2 regions of the Ciceribacter thiooxidans genome follow, and region 2 is predicted to be linked to the other one. Evidence: riboswitches for the same ligand, from Rfam matches in the RefSeq annotation. Region 2 holds a riboswitch; the other holds the start of a gene.

Region 1 (9,652 bases), 540 kb from region 2:
CGTAACCCTTGACCTCGGTTACGGTGAGGCCTTGTATGCCGACGGCTGTGAGGGCTTCGCGCACCTCATCCAGTTTGAACGGCTTGATTATGGCCATTACAATTTTCATCTGGCGTCCCATCCTTTGTTTGTCCTCGGCTCGGAGCCGACTCTCCTTGCCGCTGGCGACATGAATTAATCAGCGACTGGAAGAAGACATTCAAAGGGCGTGCCAGATTCTGGACGTCACATAAGCTATTGAAATATAAAATCTATAGCGCACCATCTCGGTGAGATGGTGCGGCGTGGGCGTGGATTCGACTAAAATTTGGGCATATTCTATTTTTTGCCCACTATTTCATCGTTTGCACGATTGCGGATCAGACCCTCTTGCGCCACCGAAGCGATGAGTTGACCAGACCGCGAATAAAGGCTCCCGCGGGTCATGCCTCGAGCGCCCGATGCACTGGGGCTGTCCTGGGTGTAAAGCATCCAGTCTCGGAGGTCGCAGGGGCGGTGAAACCACATCGCGTGGTCGAGGCTTGCGACCTGAAGATTGGAGTCGAAAATCGACGTGCCGTGCGCATAGAGTGAGGTATCTAGCAGCGTCATGTCGGAGAGATAGGCAAGGATGGCTGCCTGATAGCGGTGATCGTTGGGAACCTCCCCGACGGCCCGGACCCATATGTGAGCGGTCGGTTCCAGCTTTTCCTTCGACACGTAGTGGACCAGCGAAACTGGTCTGATCTCGATTGGACGGTTGCGTCCCCAGTACCGCCGTACATTCTCCGGCGCATCGGCAAGAAAGATCTCCTTGAACTCCTTTTCACCGATCAGCTGCTCCGGTGGCGGAACTTGTGGCATCGCCACCTGGTGGTCGAACCCGAGTTCTGCCACCTGGAACGAGGCCGACATCGAAAAGATCGCCTTGCCGTGCTGAACTGCGACAACACGGCGGGTTGTGAAACTCGCACCGTCGCGAATGCGCTCGACCTGGTAAATGATCGGCACGGACGGATCCCCCGGACGCATGAAATAAGCATGAAGCGAGTGAACGAGGCGGTCGTCTTCGACGCAACGCTGCGCCGCCATCAACGCCTGCGCGATCACCTGACCTCCGAAGACGCGTTGCCAGCCGTTCTGCGGACTGCTTCCGCGAAAGAGGTTCTCCTCCAGCTTCTCGATGTCGAGGGTTTTGATAAGACCGTCCATCGCGCTGGGTTCTTCGTTCTGCTGCAGCATGCTATGAAGACCTCGCATGTGGGAAGAAGTTCAAGGCTGATCTATATAGGAGCCTTATCACACACAAGTGCTAATGGAGTGCGCGATGTTGGATATGTTGGTCGTCGGCGGCGGATATGTCGGGCTTTCGGTGGCGCTGGCGGTCAAACAGGCCGCGCCCCATCTGTCCGTGGAGGTGGTCGAGGCCGCCCCCGAAGATGCCTGGAGGAAGGATCCTCGTGCTTCGGCGATCATCGCGGCGGCCATACACATGCTGGAAGTTTTCGGAATATGGGACCAAATTTCGCCTGAAGCCCAGCCGATCACCAAGATGATCGTCACCGATTCGAAGACTTCCGACCCGGTCCGGCCGGTCTTCCTCACTTTTGACGGCGTCGTCGAGGATGGGCGACCATTCGCATATATGATCCCGAATGTCGCCATGGTGGGCGCGCTAAGGGACGCCTGCGCGAAAGCCGGCGTCACCATCCGACATGGATTGCGCGCGACTGGACTTGAAAACGGCCCTGCCGCCGCGTCTCTGACGCTTTCAGACGGAACGGTGCTTTCCGCAAGGCTCGTCGTTGCTTGCGACGGCGTGCGTTCCAAGCTGCGGGAGATGGCCGGGATCAAGACGGTTACATGGGACTACGGCCAGTCGGGCATCGTTACGACCGTCGAGCATGAGCGGCCACATGAAGGCTGCGCGGAAGAGCATTTCCTTCCCGCCGGACCCTTTGCCATCTTGCCGCTCAAGGGCAACCGCTCGTCCCTCGTATGGACCGAGCGTACTGACGAAGCCAATCGGCTTGTTTCGGCTGACGATCTGATTTTCGAGGAAGAACTGGAGCGCCGTTTTGGTTACAAGCTCGGTCCGATACGCGCCGTTGGTGACCGGCGAGCGTTCCCGCTTGGGCTGACGCTAGCGCGTTCCTTCGTCGCGCAGCGACTTGCGCTTGCAGGTGACGCGGCCCACGGCATTCATCCGATCTCGGGCCAAGGGTTGAATCTCGGCTTCAAGGACGTGGCAGCACTTGCACAGACGGTGGTCGAGGCGGACCGAATCGGCCTGGACATCGGTGATCTCAACGTCCTGGAGCGATACCAGGAGTGGCGCCGCTTCGACACCTTCCGCATGGGCGTGACGACCGACGTGCTGAACCGCCTGTTCTCAAACGATCTGTCGCCGATCCGTGCCGCGCGCGATTTCGGTCTTGGTATCGTGGACCGGCTACCGGGGCTGAAATCCTACTTCATCCATGAGGCGGCAGGAACCGGAGGAAGCGCTGAGCGACCGCGACTTCTTACGGGCCAACCTCTGTAATCGGCAGCACCGTCAATCTTCGAGCCTTCGTGCTTCTGATACGAGCATGATCGCGACCCCGTCCCGTATGGGGTAGGCAAGCTTTGCCTTTTCCGACACCAGTTCGTTCTTCTGCCGGTCATAGGTAAGGCGACCTTGGGTCAGAGGGCAGACGAGAAGCTCCAAAAGCCTCGGATCGACCGTGCTCGTTCGACTGTCCACGTCGGTCGTCCTACTGGAGAATTGTATCCGGATCGCCAAACTCGCGTGCGAGAGCGATCTCGGTGATGGCAATCAGCGTTTCGGCACGGCTGCGCATATCAGGAGCCTCGAGGAGTGCCTGCTTTTCTGCCGGACCGAAGGGAGACATCATCGACAGGGAGGTCAGCAGCGTCGTGTTGCTCGCGCGTTCGACGCTTTCCCAGTCTGCTTCCAGTTTGTTCGCTTCAAGGTAGGCGCGGAACGCCGCGAGAAGTGCGTTGCGGTCGATGGTTGCTTCCTCGTCTGCATCGGAAAGGTCGGCGAAGAAAGGTGCGATCCGAAAACCGCGGTAGGGACGATGACTTGCGACCTCCTCCATCAATCGAAAGCGGCAGACACCACCGAGCGATGCAATATAGCGTCCATCGCCCGTCTCGCCGAAAGATGTGATCCGACCGATACAGCCGACCTGGCAGAGCGCTGGTCCTGAGGCAGGTTCGCCCGCGGATGTCCCCTGGAACGCCGGCTGAACGATACCGATCAGCCGATTCCCGGCAAGTGCCGCATCGAACATTTCGAGATAGCGAGGTTCAAAGACATTGAGCGGCAATTGTCCGCCGGGCAGTAGCAGAACGCCGCTCAGGGGAAAGACCGACAGGGTTTCCGGCAGATCTTTTTCAGTCAGGTATCTCGCGTTGCCGACTTTCATCTATGCACTCCCGGTACGGACGGAGAAACCGTCCGTACTTCTCACTATGTGGTTCGCACCGAAACGAACTCAAGAGGCGCACAGTCAGCCCTCAGGAAAAGAGGATCGATGAGAGCTTCCTGCGTGCCATGGCTGTCACCGGGTCTTTCGGCCCCCATACATCGAAGAACTGCAGGAGTTGGCGACGGGCGCCATCGTCATCGAAAGCCCGGTCCTGACGCATGATCAACAGAAGGTGTTCCGCAGCTTCCTCGCGCCGGCCCTGCACGTTCAGGATCTTGGCCAGCTTCATGCGTGCTTCGTGATTGTCGGGGTCGAGCGCCAATTCATGTTCGAGGGCTTGTGGGTCGCCGAGCTTGCGAGCTTCGTTGAACTGTTCCAGTTTCTTGGCAACCGCTTGCAGTTCCGGCGCCTTGGCGAGAGGCTCTGGAAGATTGGAAACGAGTTGGGATGCGCGTTCGTGCTGGCCGGTTCCCAGCATGCATTCGGCGATCCCGGCGATCGCACGCACGTTTTCGGGATCGGCCTGCATGACGGCTCCGAAAAGCTGCGCGGCGCCTTCGAAGTTTCCGGCTGTGACGAGACCATCAGCCTCGTCGAGCGCTGCCGTCAGTTCAGCTTCGCCAGTGTCGCTTGCGGGACCGGCCAGCTTATCGATGAACTGGCGGATCTGGCTTTCGGGAACGGCGCCCATGAACCCGTCGACCGGCTGGCCATTCACGAATGCGACGACGGCCGGGATCGACTGGATGCCGAGCTGCCCGGGAATCGCGGGATGATCGTCAATGTTGAGCTTTACCAGCTTGACGCGGCCGTTGGCCTCTCCAACGACCTTTTCGATCACCGGCGCCAGCTGACGACATGGTCCGCACCAGGGCGCCCAGAAGTCGACAAGTACCGGCTGCCTCCGCGATTCTTCCAAGACGTCCTTCGCGAAGCCCGCCGTCGTCGTATCCCCGACGTGGCTTCGCGGCGGTGTGTCTCCCATATGAGCATGACCCGTCATCTGGCCACCAAAACCGCTATAGGGATTGTTGTTGTCGCTCATCAGAATACTCCGCCATTGATGGCCGCCCTGGACCTTCGGTGTGTCGCTAAGATCGTATGTCAGGCCGTTACTTTCAAGACAAGCGGCGTGTGTCCCGTTGCTTCAAGAAAGCGCAGCAAGTCGTCGCGAGCCACGGATGTCGTCGCGTCGTTCGACAGGGGATGGCCGTTGATGATGTCGTCCTTCATGAGATCGGAATCGAGCACAAACGTGACATTGTGATCTGTATCGTTGATTGCCCCAAAGACAGTCACGGCGCCCGGGATGACGCCGAGATATTCCATGAGCTTTTCCGGCCTGCCGAAGGAAACGCGACCGGAAGCGCCAAGCACCGTGTGAACCGCTTTCAGGTCCACGGTTGCGTTCTCCTCGACGGTCAGGAGAAAATACCGGTCTTTCTTGTCCCTGATGAAGAGGTTCTTGGTATGACCGCCGGGGATCTCGTCGCGAAGCGCGACCGATTCCGCAACCGTAAATACCGGTGGGTGGTACTTCGTTTTGTGAACGATCTTCAGCGCATCAAGCATTTCGAAAAGGTCGTTGGCAGTCTTTGGTGTATTCGTCATCGCGGTCTCTCGGGGCGTAGGTTCAAGGACGGCCGGTGACCCGGCATATTACCGATAGATACGGCTGGCAGCACCGGTTGGCAATCGCCACACTGGTGCTGTAGCGCGGCGTTTCCCGTTGTTTCCCAACGAGTTGAAAAATTTCTGGACGATTTCGTCATTTCCCTGTTGCATTTGAAAAATGGTTAGTCCATATAGCGCCCGTCGCCGCAAGACGGACGGCCCACGATCCACTAACTACCCCTGGATCGCGGATATGAGCGGGTGTAGCTCAGGGGTAGAGCACAACCTTGCCAAGGTTGGGGTCGGGCGTTCGAATCGCCTCACCCGCTCCAATTTCTCCCAAATCAACGAAATTGTTCACGGCCATCGTGAGATGGAATAGCTGTATGGCGACCGGTCGGTCGCGGGCTCCGGCATTTCTCTCAGGAGAATTGCCGGAGGCAGATTTGGCGTGCATTCATCTGTCGGTGCTCGGTCTTTCCGGCTTCATGCTTTCGAGAAGACGTAATCTGTTTCCTGCCGCAGGACCTCGCCGGGCCGAAGGATGGCATTCGGGAAGTTTGAGTGATTGACTGCGTCAGGCCATGTCTGTGTTTCCAGGCAGAATCCGGCGAACGGACCGTATCGACGACCCTCGAGCCCCGCGACGGGGACGTTGAGCTTTGTGCCCGCATAGAATTGAACGCCGGGTTCCGTCGTCCGCACTTCCATCGCAACGCCTGAAGTGACGCTGCGAGCGATCGCAACAGTGCGCTTTTCGACGCGCGACGGCGAAAGGCAGAAGTTGTGGTCGTAGAGAACGCGCTCTCCCTCCAGCAGGCGGTCCATCGGAGACATTGTCCGGAAATCGAACGGCGTGCCGTCGACCGGACGAATTTCTCCAGTCGGGATCAGTCGGTCATCGACTGGCAGGTAGGCGTCGGCGGCAAGCATCAGGTCGTGGCCGAGGGCATCTTCCGCACCATCAAGGTTGAAATACGAATGCTGGCATACATTGGCGAGCGTTGGGCGGTCGGTGGTCGACGTGTAGACGACGGAAAGGACGCCGTGTTCTCGAAGAGTATAGGTCGCCGTGATCGAGCAGTTTCCGGGATAGCCGGCACGGCCGTCCGGATCCACGATTGCCAGCTCGAGGCGATCGGGCGTCAGACTGACGATGTCCCAGTTGCGTCTGGCGATACCGTCGCTGCCGCCGTGAAGGTGTCCGATACCGTCCTCGTTGCGCTCAAGCTGGTATTCCTTGCCGTCGAGCGTGAAGTGGCCGTCGGCAATACGATTCGCGCATCGTCCTGGTGTGGCGCCGAAATAGGGGGAGTGAAGCGGGTAGTCATCAAAAGACTCGAAACCGAGGACAAGTGGATGGCTATGTCCTTCAAGGCGCAGGTCCTGGATCACCGCACCCCAGGTGATCACGTGCATCGTCAGCCCGCCGCCCTGGAGGGTCACCCTGTAAACCGGCTCACCCGCCGCCGTCTGTCCGAAGAGTTCGCGTTCCATGATTCCTCCGTTCGAATTGCAGCTCATTTCCGTAACAGCGCACGCCGAGCGATCTTCAGTCCGCCGCGACTTCATAAGAAACGGGCTTGGCCGCAACCTCCATCACGCCGATCAATCGAGGCCGATCGCATTCAGATCGTACGGCGTCGTCTGGTAGATCTCGTTGATCCAGTTCCCAAAGAAGAGATGCGCATGGCTGCGCCAGCGATTCAACGGCTTCTTTGCCGGATCGTCGTCGGGAAAGTAGTTATGCGGCACCTTGATCGCCACGCCAGTTGCCACGTCGCGGTTATATTCGTCGGCCAAAGACGTCGAATCGTATTCCACATGGTTGAACATGTAGAGGCGGTTCGCCCTCTTCTCGTGTACGAGGCAGATCCCCATCTCGTCCGATTCCATCAGGATCTCCAGCCCCGGCACCTTCTCGATGTCGGCTCGGCGCACTTCCGTCCAGCGCGAGACTGGAATCTGGAAGTCGTCGGAAAAGCCGTTCAGGTACACGGAGGACGGATTCAGAATGTGGTGGCGGTAGATCCCGAAGGCCTTCTCGCTCAGGAGGTACTTCGGTACGCCGTGAAAGTGATAAATGGCCGCCATCGCGCCCCAGCAGACATTCAGCGTCGAATGGACGTTGGTGGTCGTCCAGTCGAGAATCTGCCGCAACTCGTCCCAGTAGGTGACCTCCTCGAACGGCAGGGTCTCAATCGGCGCACCGGTAATGATGAAGCCGTCGAACTTGCGATCCCGGACCTCCTCCCATGTCTGGTAGAAGGCAAGCAGATGGTCTTCCGGCGTATTCTTCGCCTTGTGCCCGCCGATACGGACGAGGGAAAGCTCGACTTGAAGAGGCGAAGCGCCGACCAGCCGCGCCATCTGTACCTCGGTCTTGATCTTGTTCGGCATGAGATTCAGAAGGCCGATCTGCAGGGGGCGGATGTCCTGACGGATTGCAGCCGTTTCGGTCATCACGCGCACACCCTCGTGCACGAGGGTTTCGAAGGCAGGCAACGTATCGGGGATCTTGATCGGCATGTTCGAACTCGACTTTCCTTGCGGGGCAGTTGCAGCCACACATACAAAAACTGCCGGCGATCTTGCAGATCGCCATTGGTCCTCGGGAAGTCTTTCGGAGCTCGCCTCGGCCCTTTAGCGATTTGTTTAACGTGGCTGCAAGCCGGCCGGCCAAATCACCACGAGTGAAGTTAAATACCCTCAAGGGCCTTTTCGGTCAACGGGAATCGAGGTGGCAGCAGCCCCGACAAAGTATCGCAGCCTCTTTTCGCCTCGCGACCAGACGTCGGTGCGACGACCGATAATCTTTCCCTTTCCCGGCGAGATGCGTTATGGCGAGCGCATGACGAAAACTACCTTTAGCATCCTCCTCGGAGGACACTTGGTTCTGACCGAACGGTTGACGTCAGCCGTTTCCGGTGCGCGTTTTATCGCGGCCGACGGAGGCATGCGCCACGCGTCGATGCTCGGCGTTGTCCCGGAGCTCTGGGTTGGTGATTTCGATTCGTCGCCGGAAGCCCTCGGAGAAGCCTGGCCTGATGTCCATCGGCTGCCATATCCGTCTCAAAAGGCAGAAACTGATGGTGCCATCGCTATAGATGAGGCGATCCGGCGTGGCGCCGGCCGGCTGGTTCTCGCAGGAGCGCTCGGGGGCGAGCGGTCGGATCATGCCCTTATGCACCTCTTGCAGGGGCTGCGGCTCGCCAAGGAAGGATACGAAACACTCCTGACCTCCGGCGAGGAGGAGGCCTATCCGCTGCTTCCCGGAAGGGTGACAGTGGATCTGCCGCCCGGCTCGCTTTTCTCGGTCGTGGGACTGTCACCCCTTACTGGCCTGTCGATCGACAACGCGCGCTATCCGCTTCAGAACTTCTCGTTGCCGCTGGGGTCAACGCGCACCATCTCGAACATTGCCGAAGGGGCGATTACCTTGTCGCTCGACAGCGGGGACGCAATGCTTCTTGCCCGCCCCTTTGACCTGACTGGAGCATGAACCGTTGGCGCCGCCGATCCTCAAACTCGACAATATCTTCCTCTCTTTCGGCGGCACGCCGCTGCTTGCCGGGGCGAACCTGCAGGTAGAGCCGGGCGACCGTATCTGCCTTGTCGGTCGCAACGGCTCCGGAAAATCGACGTTGATGAAAATTGCTGCCGGCTTCGTGGAGCCACAGTCCGGTGAGATCTTCCGGCATCCGGGGGCGACGGTCCGGTATCTCGAGCAGGCGCCCGATTTCGATGGATACAAAACTGTCCAGGCCTACGCCGAAGCCGGACTCGGTCCTGGAGACGACCCCTACCGCGTCGCGTATCTTCTGGAGCACCTCGGCCTGACGGGGGAGGAGGACCCGGGACGCCTTTCGGGCGGGGAAGCCCGTAGGGCGGCACTGGCGCGCGTTCTGGCACCTGAACCGGATATTCTGCTACTGGATGAGCCGACCAATCACCTCGATTTGCCGACCATCGAGTGGCTCGAAGGTGAGCTTCAGAAGAGCCGCAGCGCGCTCGTCTTGATCTCTCACGACCGCCGCTTTCTCGAGAAGGTTTCGACTGCGACCGTCTGGCTCGACCGCGGCATCTCGCGCCGTCTCAACCGCGGCTTTGGCTACTTCGAGGAATGGCGCGACAAGGTCCTCGAGGAAGAAGAAATCGAACAGCACAAACTCGGCAAAGCGATCGAGCGAGAAGAGCACTGGCTCCGCTACGGTGTTACGGCGCGACGTAAGCGCAACATGCGTCGACTCGGCCAGCTGCAGGCCATGCGTGCAGATTATCGTGGACACAGAGGACCGCAAGGGACCGTGCAGGCAAACCTCGCGGACGCGCGCGAATCCGGAAAGCTGGTCATAGAGGCAGAACGGATCAGCAAGACATATGGCGGGCGCACCATCGTGGCCCCGTTTTCGCTCCGCGTTCACCGCGGCGACTGCATTGGTCTTGTCGGACCGAACGGTGCCGGCAAGACGACGCTCCTCAAGATGCTGACGGGACAGCTGAAACCTGACAGCGGCGCGGTGAAGCTCGGAACCAACCTGGAAATTGCGGTGCTCGACCAGAAGCGCGAGGATCTCAATCCCGATGACACGCTGGCGCACTATCTGACTGATGGTAGGGGC
Region 2 (9,652 bases):
GTCATCGACACACATCTACTCCGCCTTCGACGAAGAACTGAAATACCTGATGCGCCGCATTTCCGAGATGGGCGGACTTGCCGAACAGATGGTGAGCGACAGCGTCCGGGCATTGGTCCAGGGCGACTCCGCGCTTGCGCACAAGGTCATCTCCGACGACGTCATCATGGACGCAGCAGAGCGCGAAATCGGCGACAAGGCTGTCATTACCATCGCCCGTCGTCAGCCCGTCGCCAGTGACCTTCGCGAGATCATCGGAGCGCTCAAGATCGCCAGCGACCTCGAACGGGTCGGCGATCTCGGCAAGAACAACGCCAAGCGCGCCATGGCGGTCCAGAGCGCCGGTATTCCACGCAAGCTGGCTCGCGGGATCGAACATCTCTCCGAGCTCGCGCTCGTTCAGCTGAAGGAAGTTCTCGACGTCTACTCGACCCGATCGGCGGAAAAGGCGAAATCGGTTCGTGACCGCGACGATGAGATCGATGCCGTCTACACGTCCCTGTTCAGGGAGCTGTTGACCTACATGATGGAAGATCCCCGCAACATCACCAGCTGCACGCATCTCCTCTTCTGTGCCAAGAACCTGGAGCGGATCGGCGATCATGCCACCAATATCGCCGAAACCATCTACTACATGACGACCGGGGCCCAGCCGGAAGGCGAGCGACCGAAGGAAGACCTGACGACGGATGTCGGCGTGGTCACCGAGTGATGCCGCTGCGGAGGATGAGCAAGCGATGCAGCCAAGAATAGTGGTGGTCGAAGACGAAGAGGCGCTGAGCGTACTCCTTCGTTACAATCTGGAAGCCGAAGGCTACGAGGTGGAGACGATTCCGCGCGGCGACGAGGCGGAACTGCGTCTCCAGGAAAGGGTTCCCGATCTCCTGCTGCTGGACTGGATGCTGCCGGGCGTCTCCGGGATTGAACTCTGCCGCAGGCTGCGGATGCGGCCGGAAACCGAACGCCTGCCGGTCATCATGCTGACGGCGCGCGGCGAGGAGAGCGAGCGGGTGCGCGGTCTCGCCACGGGGGCTGATGACTACGTCGTCAAGCCGTTTTCCACGCCGGAACTGATGGCGCGCGTCAAGGCGATGCTGCGGCGCGCGCGTCCCGAGGTGCTCTCGAGTGTCCTTCGCTGCGGCGACATCGAGCTTGACCGGGAGACGCACCGCGTTCATCGCAAGAGCCGCGAGGTTCGCCTCGGCCCGACCGAATTCCGGTTGCTGGAGTTCCTGATGTCGTCGCCCGGCCGCGTCTTCTCCCGATCGCAGCTTCTGGACGGCGTATGGGGGCACGACATCTATGTCGACGAACGCACCGTCGATGTCCATGTCGGACGCCTGCGCAAGGCGCTCAACTTTTCCAACATGCAGGACGTCATCCGCACCGTGCGCGGGGCAGGCTACTCGATGGAGGCCTGAGGTCCTGTCGTCTCATGTATAAAAAAACGGGCCCGCGGGGCCCGTTTTCTCTGCTGTGTCGGCGAAAGCTTACCGTTCCGCCTTGCGACGCTCGGAAACCGGCTGGTAGGCGAGCTTCGCGTGATAGCTGCAATAGGGTGAGGAATCGAGAGACTCGCAGCCGCAGAAGTGGAACTCGTCGCTCATCGGATCGCCGATCGGCCACTTGCAGGTACGCTCCGTGAGTTCCGTCAGGCCGAGGCGGCGGGAAATCGGAATCACGACGTTGGAGGAGGTTACGGCGCGGACCTCTTGGATGAGACCGATCTGGCCCTCTTCCTTCAGTATGGCGCCGCCTGCCGGCCGGGCGTTTGCACGGGTGGGAACGCGTGCAGCAAAGCCCGACGGACGAGGGGTCGGTGCCGGGCGTTTCGGCGTACGCGCCGGTGCCGTGCCGCCGCCGGACTTTGCGCGTCCCGGCAGGTTCAGACGGTGGACCTTGCCGATCACGGCATTCCTGCTGACTCCGCCGAGTTGCGCGGCGATCTGGCTTGCGCTCAGGCCTTCAGCCCAAAGCCTTTTCAGTTTTTCGACGCGCTCATCTGTCCAATTCATGCCATTATCTCCGCCGTCGCGATTTTGATGGCAGAATCCGTCACCGTTGCTTCGAACGAATCCGAAACAAAACTTCCTCGATACTTTCGGTGACTATTTCTGCCGCATGCAATCTTTTAATGTAAATTTAACCTAGTGTGGCGCTGACTCCGTGACAAGAGTCGGACGAATCAACGGGAATCGATTTTCAAGTTTTCCCCAACTTGCTGGTTGGCGTTGGCGCAAAAAATCAAAGCTGTGAAAGTCGTCCCGGCGTGACAAAAAACCTTTGCCTGTCGCAGTTTTGTTGACAGCGCAACGGGAAATGCCGATAGTGCCAGCCGCCGCCGAAAGGCGGCATTTTTGATTTTTTCGGGGATTTTTCTCCGGGAAATCGGATGATCGTTCTTGACATCTATCGGTTGCGAAGGAGCTGTTCCGCCATGGCTGAAGCCACGCCGCTTTACGAAACCTACCTGCGCGCGCCTTTGCGTTTCGAGCGCGGCGAAGGGGTTTGGCTGATTGCGGAGAATGGTGAGCGATATCTCGATTTCGCGGCCGGTGTTGCAGTGAATGCGCTCGGTCATGCGCATCCGCATCTCGTCGAGGCCCTGAAGGCGCAGGCCGGAAAGGTCTGGCACCTGTCGAACCTCTATGAGGTGCCGGGCCAGGAGACTCTGGGTGAACGGCTGACGAACGCGACCTTCGCCGACAAGGTGTTCTTCACCAATTCGGGCGCCGAGGCGCTGGAATGCGCGATCAAGACCGCGCGCCGCTATCATTTCTCGAAGGGGCACCCGGAGAAGTTCCACATCATTACCTTCGAGGGTGCCTTCCATGGCCGCACGCTGGCGACGATCGCTGCGGGAGGGCAGGCGAAGTACCTTGAAGGTTTCGGACCCAAGGCACCGGGCTTCGACCAGGTGCCGTTCGGCGATATCGAGGCGGTGAAGGCGGCGATCACCGATAATACGGCTGCAATCCTCATCGAGCCGGTGCAGGGTGAAGGCGGCATTCGTACGGCGTCCAATGAGTTCCTGCGGGCGCTTCGCCAGATCTGCGACGAAAAGGGGCTTCTCCTGATCCTCGACGAAGTCCAGTCGGGCGTCGGGCGCACAGGCAAGCTCTTCGCCCATGAATGGGCCGGCATCACGCCCGATATCATGGCCGTCGCCAAGGGTATCGGTGGCGGCTTTCCTCTGGGTGCCTGTCTTGCCACGGCGGAGGCTGCGTCCGGCATGAAAGCCGGAACGCACGGCTCGACCTACGGCGGCAATCCGTTGGCGATGGCCGTCGGCAACGCCGTGCTCGACGTTGTTCTTGCAGATGGTTTTCTGGAGCACGTGCGAGATGTGGCGCTGGTCTTCCGGCAGGGGCTCGCAGCGCTTCACGACCGCTTCCCCGACGTCATCGAGGATATCCGTGGCGAGGGCCTGATGCTCGGCATCAAGGCGAAGGTACCGAACGCAGAACTGCTGCAGGCCATGCGGGACGAGCACATTCTCAGCGTTCCGGCTGGCGACAATGTCATTCGCCTGCTGCCGCCGCTGATCACGACAGCGGAAGAAGCGCGCGAGGGGCTTTCGCGGATCGAGCGCGCGGCCGAACGGGTGCACGGCGCCCACGAAAAGCAGGCGGCACAAGCCTAAGCAGCAGAAATTCAGACAGGTTTTCCCATGGTATCTCCGAAGCATTTCCTCGACCTCTCGGCCGTTTCGTCCCACGATTTGCGCACCATCATGGATGACGCCCGTGTGCGGAAGCAGGCGACCAAATCCGGAACGGCGGACAAGCCGCTTGCCGGCAAGATGCTTGCGATGATCTTCGAAAAGCCGTCCACCCGCACGCGTGTGTCTTTCGACGTCGGTATGCGCCAGCTCGGTGGCGAGACCCTCTTCCTTTCCGGCACGGAAATGCAGCTCGGCCGTGCCGAAACGATCGGCGACACCGCAAAGGTCCTTTCGCGCTTCGTGGATGCGATCATGATCCGCACGACCGATCATTCGCGTCTCCTGGAGATGGCGGAGCACGCGACGGTTCCCGTCATCAACGCGCTGACCGACAGCACGCATCCCTGCCAGATCATGGCCGACATCATGACCTTCGAGGAGCATCGCGGTCCGGTGAAGGGCAAGACGCTCGCCTGGACCGGAGACGGCAACAATGTCCTGCATTCGCTCGTGGAAGGAGCCGCCCGCTTCGGCTACCGGATGAACATGGCCGTACCGCTCGGGTCCGAGCCGGACGACAAGTACCTCAACTGGGCGCGCGACAATGGCGGTGAAGTCATGCTTTGCCACGAGGCGGAGCGCGCCGTGGAAGGTGCTGACGCCGTCATTACCGATACCTGGATTTCGATGAACCAGGAGCACAAGGCCAGGGGGCACAACGTCTTCCAGCCCTACCAGGTGAACGGAGCGTTGATGGCGCATGCAAAGCCGGATGCCCTCTTCATGCATTGCCTGCCCGCACACCGCGGCGAAGAGGTCACCGACGAGGTGATCGACGGTCCGCAGTCCGTCGTGTTCGACGAGGCAGAGAACCGGCTGCACGCGCAGAAATCGATCCTCGCCTGGTGCCTTGGTGCGATCTGATCCGGTTTGCTCGCGCCTGTCGCATCCGGCTTGATCTTCTCGCCTGGGGACCCCATGTGAGCGGTAAATTCGGGACTGATGCGTCCCCGGCAATCAGGCGCCTGCGGCGCAAGGAGTACAATAATGGCAGACAAGGCCACTGAACTCGGCGAATTCGGTTTCGCCGGAGATGACCGTGTTGTTCCGTTTCAGGTGGAAGGTCTCGATGTGCGTGGCCGGGCCGTGCAGCTCGGCCCGCTGGTCAACACCATTCTCGCGCGGCACGACTATCCGGCGCCCGTCGCCCGCCTTCTGGCGGAGGCGATGGTCCTCACGGTCCTGATCGGTACGTCATTGAAATTTCAGGGTAAATTTACGGTACAGACGAAGAGCAACGGGCCGGTGGATCTCCTGGTCGTCGACTTCTCGACGCCGGAAGACGTGCGCGCCTATGCCCGCTTCGACGAGGATGCACTGAAAACGGCAGTCGAGGAAGACAGGACTTCACCGGAGGCCCTGCTCGGTGAAGGCGTGCTTGCATTCACCATCGACCAGGGCAGCTTCATGCAGCCTTACCAGGGCATCGTGCCTCTCGACGGTACCTCGCTCGAGGAGATTGCCGGGGTCTACTTCCGTCAGTCGGAACAGATTCCGACGCGGGTGCGTCTCGGCGTCGCCGAGTTCTTCGATCGCGACGAGGAGGGACATCCGCGCCGCGGCTGGCGGGCTGGAGGGCTGATTGCCCAGTTCTTGCCCGAGGCGCCGGAACGGATGCGCCAGCCGGACCTGCATGGTGGTGACGGTGACGACGGCGAGTATGTCTTTTCGGAGGACGATGCCTGGTCGGAAGCGCAGGTGCTCGTCGACACCGTCGACGCCGACGAACTGACCGATCCCCAAATCGGCATAGAGCGCCTCCTGTTCCGTCTATTCCATGAGCGCGGCGTGCGGGTTTACCAGCCGCAGCCGGTCTTCGACCGGTGCAGTTGTTCGCGGGAGAAGATAAAGGGAGTCTTGAAGAGCTTTTCCGACGAGGAGATCGAAGAGAGCCAGGAAGACGGCGCGATCACCGTCACCTGCGAATTCTGCTCGACCACCTACCGCTATGAAGCGGCCGAGGTTCGCGAAGTCTGAAATTGACGACGGCACCGTCCAGACCGGCGGTGCCGTTTTTCATTGCGGTTGGCTGCTCGGTCCGCCCGGCCTCAGTTGAGGACGCGCAGCATGCCCGGCGCGTCGAGCGAGAATGCCGGGATAGCCACCTCGAAGCGGTCGCCCTCATCGGTTTCCATCTGGTAATGGCCGAACATGACGCCTGAAGGCGTGTCGAGCGGGCAACCCGAGGAGTATTCGTAGGTGTCGCCGGGCCTCAGCTGCGGCTGCTCGCCGACAACGCCAGGGCCGGTGACCTCGTCGACCTGGCCGTTCTGGTCGGTAATGTGCCAGTAGCGGTTCACCAGGCGGACCGACCTGTCCGAGTGATTGGTGATCGCCACCCGGTATCCCCAGACGTATCGTCCGTCATCCGGATCGGACTGCTCTTCGAGGTAGTAAGGCTCGACACTGACTTCGATATCCTGCGTCAGGGCTCGATACATAGGGTTGACCTTCTTTATGCCTTGCTAACCATATCTATCAGCTCTCCGCACGGGTCAAGGAATGCGGACGTGCAGAGCAAGCAAAGTGTCGCGACTTCGTAAAATTGGTCCTAACGGCGACTAGCCGATTTGCCGTCTGTTGCGCTGACGAGCATGCCCGACGCGCGGGGCGCCGGGCAGCAGGACGCGTAAGATGGCTCAGGCCGGAACCTTGCGGAGCGCCTGGGCGAAGTCTTCCAGCAGGTCGTCGGTGTCCTCGATGCCGCAGGAAAGCCGCACGGTGCCACCCGAAATGCCGAGCTCGGCGCGGGCCTCGTCGGTCAGGTTCTTGTGTGTGGTCGTCGCCGGATGGGTAATCAGGCTCTTGGAGTCGCCGAGGTTGTTCGAAATCTCGACGATCTTCAGCGCATTCTGCAGCGCGAACGCGGCGGCCTTGCCGCCCTTCAGTTCGAAGGCGACCAGCGTCGAGCCGCCCGTCATCTGTTTGGCGATGATGTCCGCCTGCGGATGGTCGGCGCGACCGGGATAGACGACGCGTGCGACCTGTCCCTGCTCGGCAAGGAAGTCGGCGATCTTCGCGGCGCTCTGCGTCTGCTGGCGTGCACGCAGCGGCAGTGTCTCGACAGCTTTCAGAAGAGTCCATGCGTTGAACGGCGACATGGCCGGGCCGGTGTGGCGGAAATAGTCCTGGAACTCCTCGTCGATCCACTCCTTGCTCGACAGCACCACGCCGCCGAGGCAGCGACCCTGGCCGTCGATATGCTTGGTTGCGGAATAAACGACGACATGGGCGCCGAGCTCCAGCGGCTTCTGGAAGAGCGGGGTGGCGAAGACGTTGTCGACCACCAGCTTGGCGCCGACCTGATTTGCGAGCTTGGCGACGCCGGCGATGTCGATCACTTCGAGCGTCGGGTTCGTCGGGCTTTCGAGGAACATAACCCTGGTATTCGGGCGGATCGCCTTTTCCCAGTTCTCCAGATGGCGCCCGTCGACCAGCGTACATTCGATGCCGTATTTCGGGGCAAGCGTCTCGACCACCCAGCGGCAGGAACCGAAAAGGGCGCGGGCCGCGACGATGTGATCGCCGGCTCTCAGCTGGCAAAGGATGGCGGCAGCGACGGCAGCCATACCGGATGCGGTGGCACGAGCCTCCTCTGCCCCTTCCAGCAGGCACATGCGTTTCTCGAACATGTCGTTCGTCGGGCTGCCGTAACGGGCGTAGATGAAGCCATCGTCCTCACCCTTGAAGCGCGCTTCCGCCGCCTCGGAGGACTCGTAGACGAAACCCTGCGTCATGAAGATCGCTTCCGAGGTCTCGCCGTACTGAGAGCGAAGGGTGCCTCCATGAACCAGTCGCGTTGCGGGACGCCAGTTTTTGCTCATGCCACTCAGCCTTTCAAACACAAAAAAACCGGTCGCGATTTCGGACCGGTTTCAAGCACCCGGTCTCTTTAGCCATTTGTTTAACGTGGCTGCAAGCCGACCGGCCAAATCACCACGGGATAAGCTTGCCATACGCCGATCCCGGGCTTGCGTCAATTCCTCGACTTTGGTTTTGTCGGGCCAAACGGGATGGGACAAGATGACAAGGATCACGGGTATCCTGGCGGATCGCGCCATTGACGCTCTGTTCGGTGAAGGCCGGCTGAAAAGCGAGGCGCCTCTCGACGCCGACCAGGTGCAGCCGGCAAGCCTGGACCTGCGCCTCGGTTCGAGGGCGATGCGTGTCCGCGCGAGCTTCATGCCCGGTCGCGAGCACAAGGTTGCAGACAAGCTCGAACGCCTGACGTTGCACGAGATCGATCTCGAAGACGGGGCCGTTCTGGAAACGGGCTGCGTCTACATCGTGCCGCTGATGGAAAGCCTCGACCTGCCGCAGGACATGTCCGCCTCTGCCAATCCCAAGAGTTCGACCGGGCGTCTCGACATTTTCACCCGCGTGATGGTCGATCACGCCCAGGAGTTCGACAAGATCCCGGCCGGCTACCGTGGACCTCTCTATCTCGAAATCAGCCCGCGGACGTTTCCGGTCATCGTGCGGCGTGGATCACGCCTGTCGCAGATCAGGTTCCGCGTCGGCCATTCCCTGCTGAGCGACACCGAACTGCTCGATCTGCACCAGGCGGAGACGCTCGTCGCAAGCGAAGTGCCGAACGTCTCGGGCGGTGGCATTGCGCTGTCGATCGATCTCAAGGGCAGTGGCCCGGACGGCCTGATCGGTTATCGTGGCAAACACCATACCTCCGTGATCGACGTCGACCGCAAGGCGGCCCATGACGTGCTTGATTTCTGGGAACCGCTCTACAGCCGTGGACGCGACGAACTGATCCTCGATCCGGACGAGTTCTACATCCTCGTTTCGCGGGAAGCCGTCCACGTACCTCCGCTCTTCGCAGCAGAGATGACGCCCTACGATCCGCTGGTCGGCGAATTCCGCGTGCACTATGCAGGCTTCTTCGACCCCGGTTTCGGCCATGCCAGCGCAGGCGGCGCCGGAAGCCGCGCCGTCCTCGAGGTCCGCAGCCACGAGGTGCCGTTCATCCTCGAACACGGGCAGGTGATCGGACGTCTCGTTTACGAACACATGCAGGAGCGTCCGGCAGGCATTTACGGCACCGGCCTCGGCTCCAGCTACCAGGCGCAGGGGCTAAAGCTGTCCAAGCATTTCCGGGCTGGTTGAGGCGCGCCGCAGGGCCGCGACTTCCCTGCGCAGTTCTCTCAACTCCGCAAGGATGAGATCCTGGTTCTCCTTGAGGTCTTCCTGGTCTCCGGCGCTCGGAATCTCGTGCTCGGCCTGCATGGACGAGACGATGATCCCGATGAAGAGATTGAGGACCGTGAACGACGTCGCGACGATGAACGGAATGAAGAAGACCCAGGCGAGCGGGTGAAGCGTCATGACCGGTCGCACGACGTCGCCGGTCCAGCCTTCGAGCGTCATGACCTGGAAAAGCGTGAAGGCGGATTTGCCGATATTGCCGAAAAGCTCGGGGAAGTCCGCGGCAAAGAGCTTGGTCGCGGCGACGGACGAGACATAGAAGACGAGCCCCAGCAGAAGGAAGATCGAGCCCATGCCGGGGAGCGCGGAGAAGAGCCCGCCGACCACCCGCCGCATGGAAGGGACGACGGAAATCAGCCGGAAAAGACGTAAGACCCGCATCGCGCGCAGGATCGAGACCGTCTCCGTGGCCGGCACGATCGAGACGGCGATCACGAGAAGATCGAAAACCCGCCAGGGGTCGTGAAAGAAGCGACTGCGATAGACTATGAGTCTCGCCACGATCTCCAGGACGAAGATTGCTAGAAGCGTGTGATCCATCGCGTAGAGCAGGGATCCGTAGCGAGCCCAAAGGACGGGCGAGGTCTCGAGTCCCAGAGTAACGGCATTCAGCAGGATCAGGGTGGTGATCGCCGTTTCGAAGTGGTTGGATTCGAGAAGGCGACGGAGCAAGGGCATGGGTAGTCATCCGGATGTCTGGCGGTCGCC

The links. Region 2 has a riboswitch for S-adenosylmethionine ahead of H4I97_RS15000 (O-succinylhomoserine sulfhydrylase). Riboswitches for the same ligand answer to the same signal wherever they lie in the genome.
Region 1: it holds a riboswitch for S-adenosylmethionine, as region 2 does, so the genes downstream of both, metA (homoserine O-acetyltransferase MetA) here and H4I97_RS15000 (O-succinylhomoserine sulfhydrylase) in region 2, are expected to answer to the same signal.

What each region holds. Positions count from the first base shown of each region.
Region 1 covers NZ_CP059896.1:3,580,907-3,590,558, forward strand. The annotation lists gene H4I97_RS17700 (P-II family nitrogen regulator) at 1-121, opposite strand, end outside; gene tesB (acyl-CoA thioesterase II) at 319-1,221, opposite strand; gene H4I97_RS17710 (ubiquinone biosynthesis hydroxylase) at 1,307-2,524, shown strand; gene H4I97_RS17715 (Trm112 family protein) at 2,537-2,725, opposite strand; gene H4I97_RS17720 (LON peptidase substrate-binding domain-containing protein) at 2,736-3,413, opposite strand; gene trxA (thioredoxin) at 3,505-4,461, opposite strand; gene H4I97_RS17730 (prolyl-tRNA synthetase associated domain-containing protein) at 4,521-5,027, opposite strand; tRNA gene H4I97_RS17735 (tRNA-Gly) at 5,288-5,362, shown strand; gene H4I97_RS17740 (aldose epimerase family protein) at 5,517-6,527, opposite strand; gene metA (homoserine O-acetyltransferase MetA) at 6,639-7,559, opposite strand; SAM riboswitch at 7,654-7,731, opposite strand; gene H4I97_RS17750 (thiamine diphosphokinase) at 7,882-8,532, shown strand; gene H4I97_RS17755 (ABC-F family ATP-binding cassette domain-containing protein) at 8,537-9,652, shown strand, end outside.
Region 2 covers NZ_CP059896.1:3,041,803-3,051,454, reverse strand. The annotation lists gene phoU (phosphate signaling complex protein PhoU) at 1-712, shown strand, start outside; gene phoB (phosphate regulon transcriptional regulator PhoB) at 738-1,421, shown strand; gene H4I97_RS15025 (GcrA family cell cycle regulator) at 1,491-2,015, opposite strand; gene H4I97_RS15020 (aspartate aminotransferase family protein) at 2,438-3,643, shown strand; gene argF (ornithine carbamoyltransferase) at 3,671-4,588, shown strand; gene H4I97_RS15010 (Hsp33 family molecular chaperone) at 4,712-5,701, shown strand; gene apaG (Co2+/Mg2+ efflux protein ApaG) at 5,773-6,165, opposite strand; gene H4I97_RS15000 (O-succinylhomoserine sulfhydrylase) at 6,364-7,548, opposite strand; SAM riboswitch at 7,596-7,674, opposite strand; gene H4I97_RS14995 (2'-deoxycytidine 5'-triphosphate deaminase) at 7,748-8,845, shown strand; gene H4I97_RS14990 (ion transporter) at 8,813-9,622, opposite strand.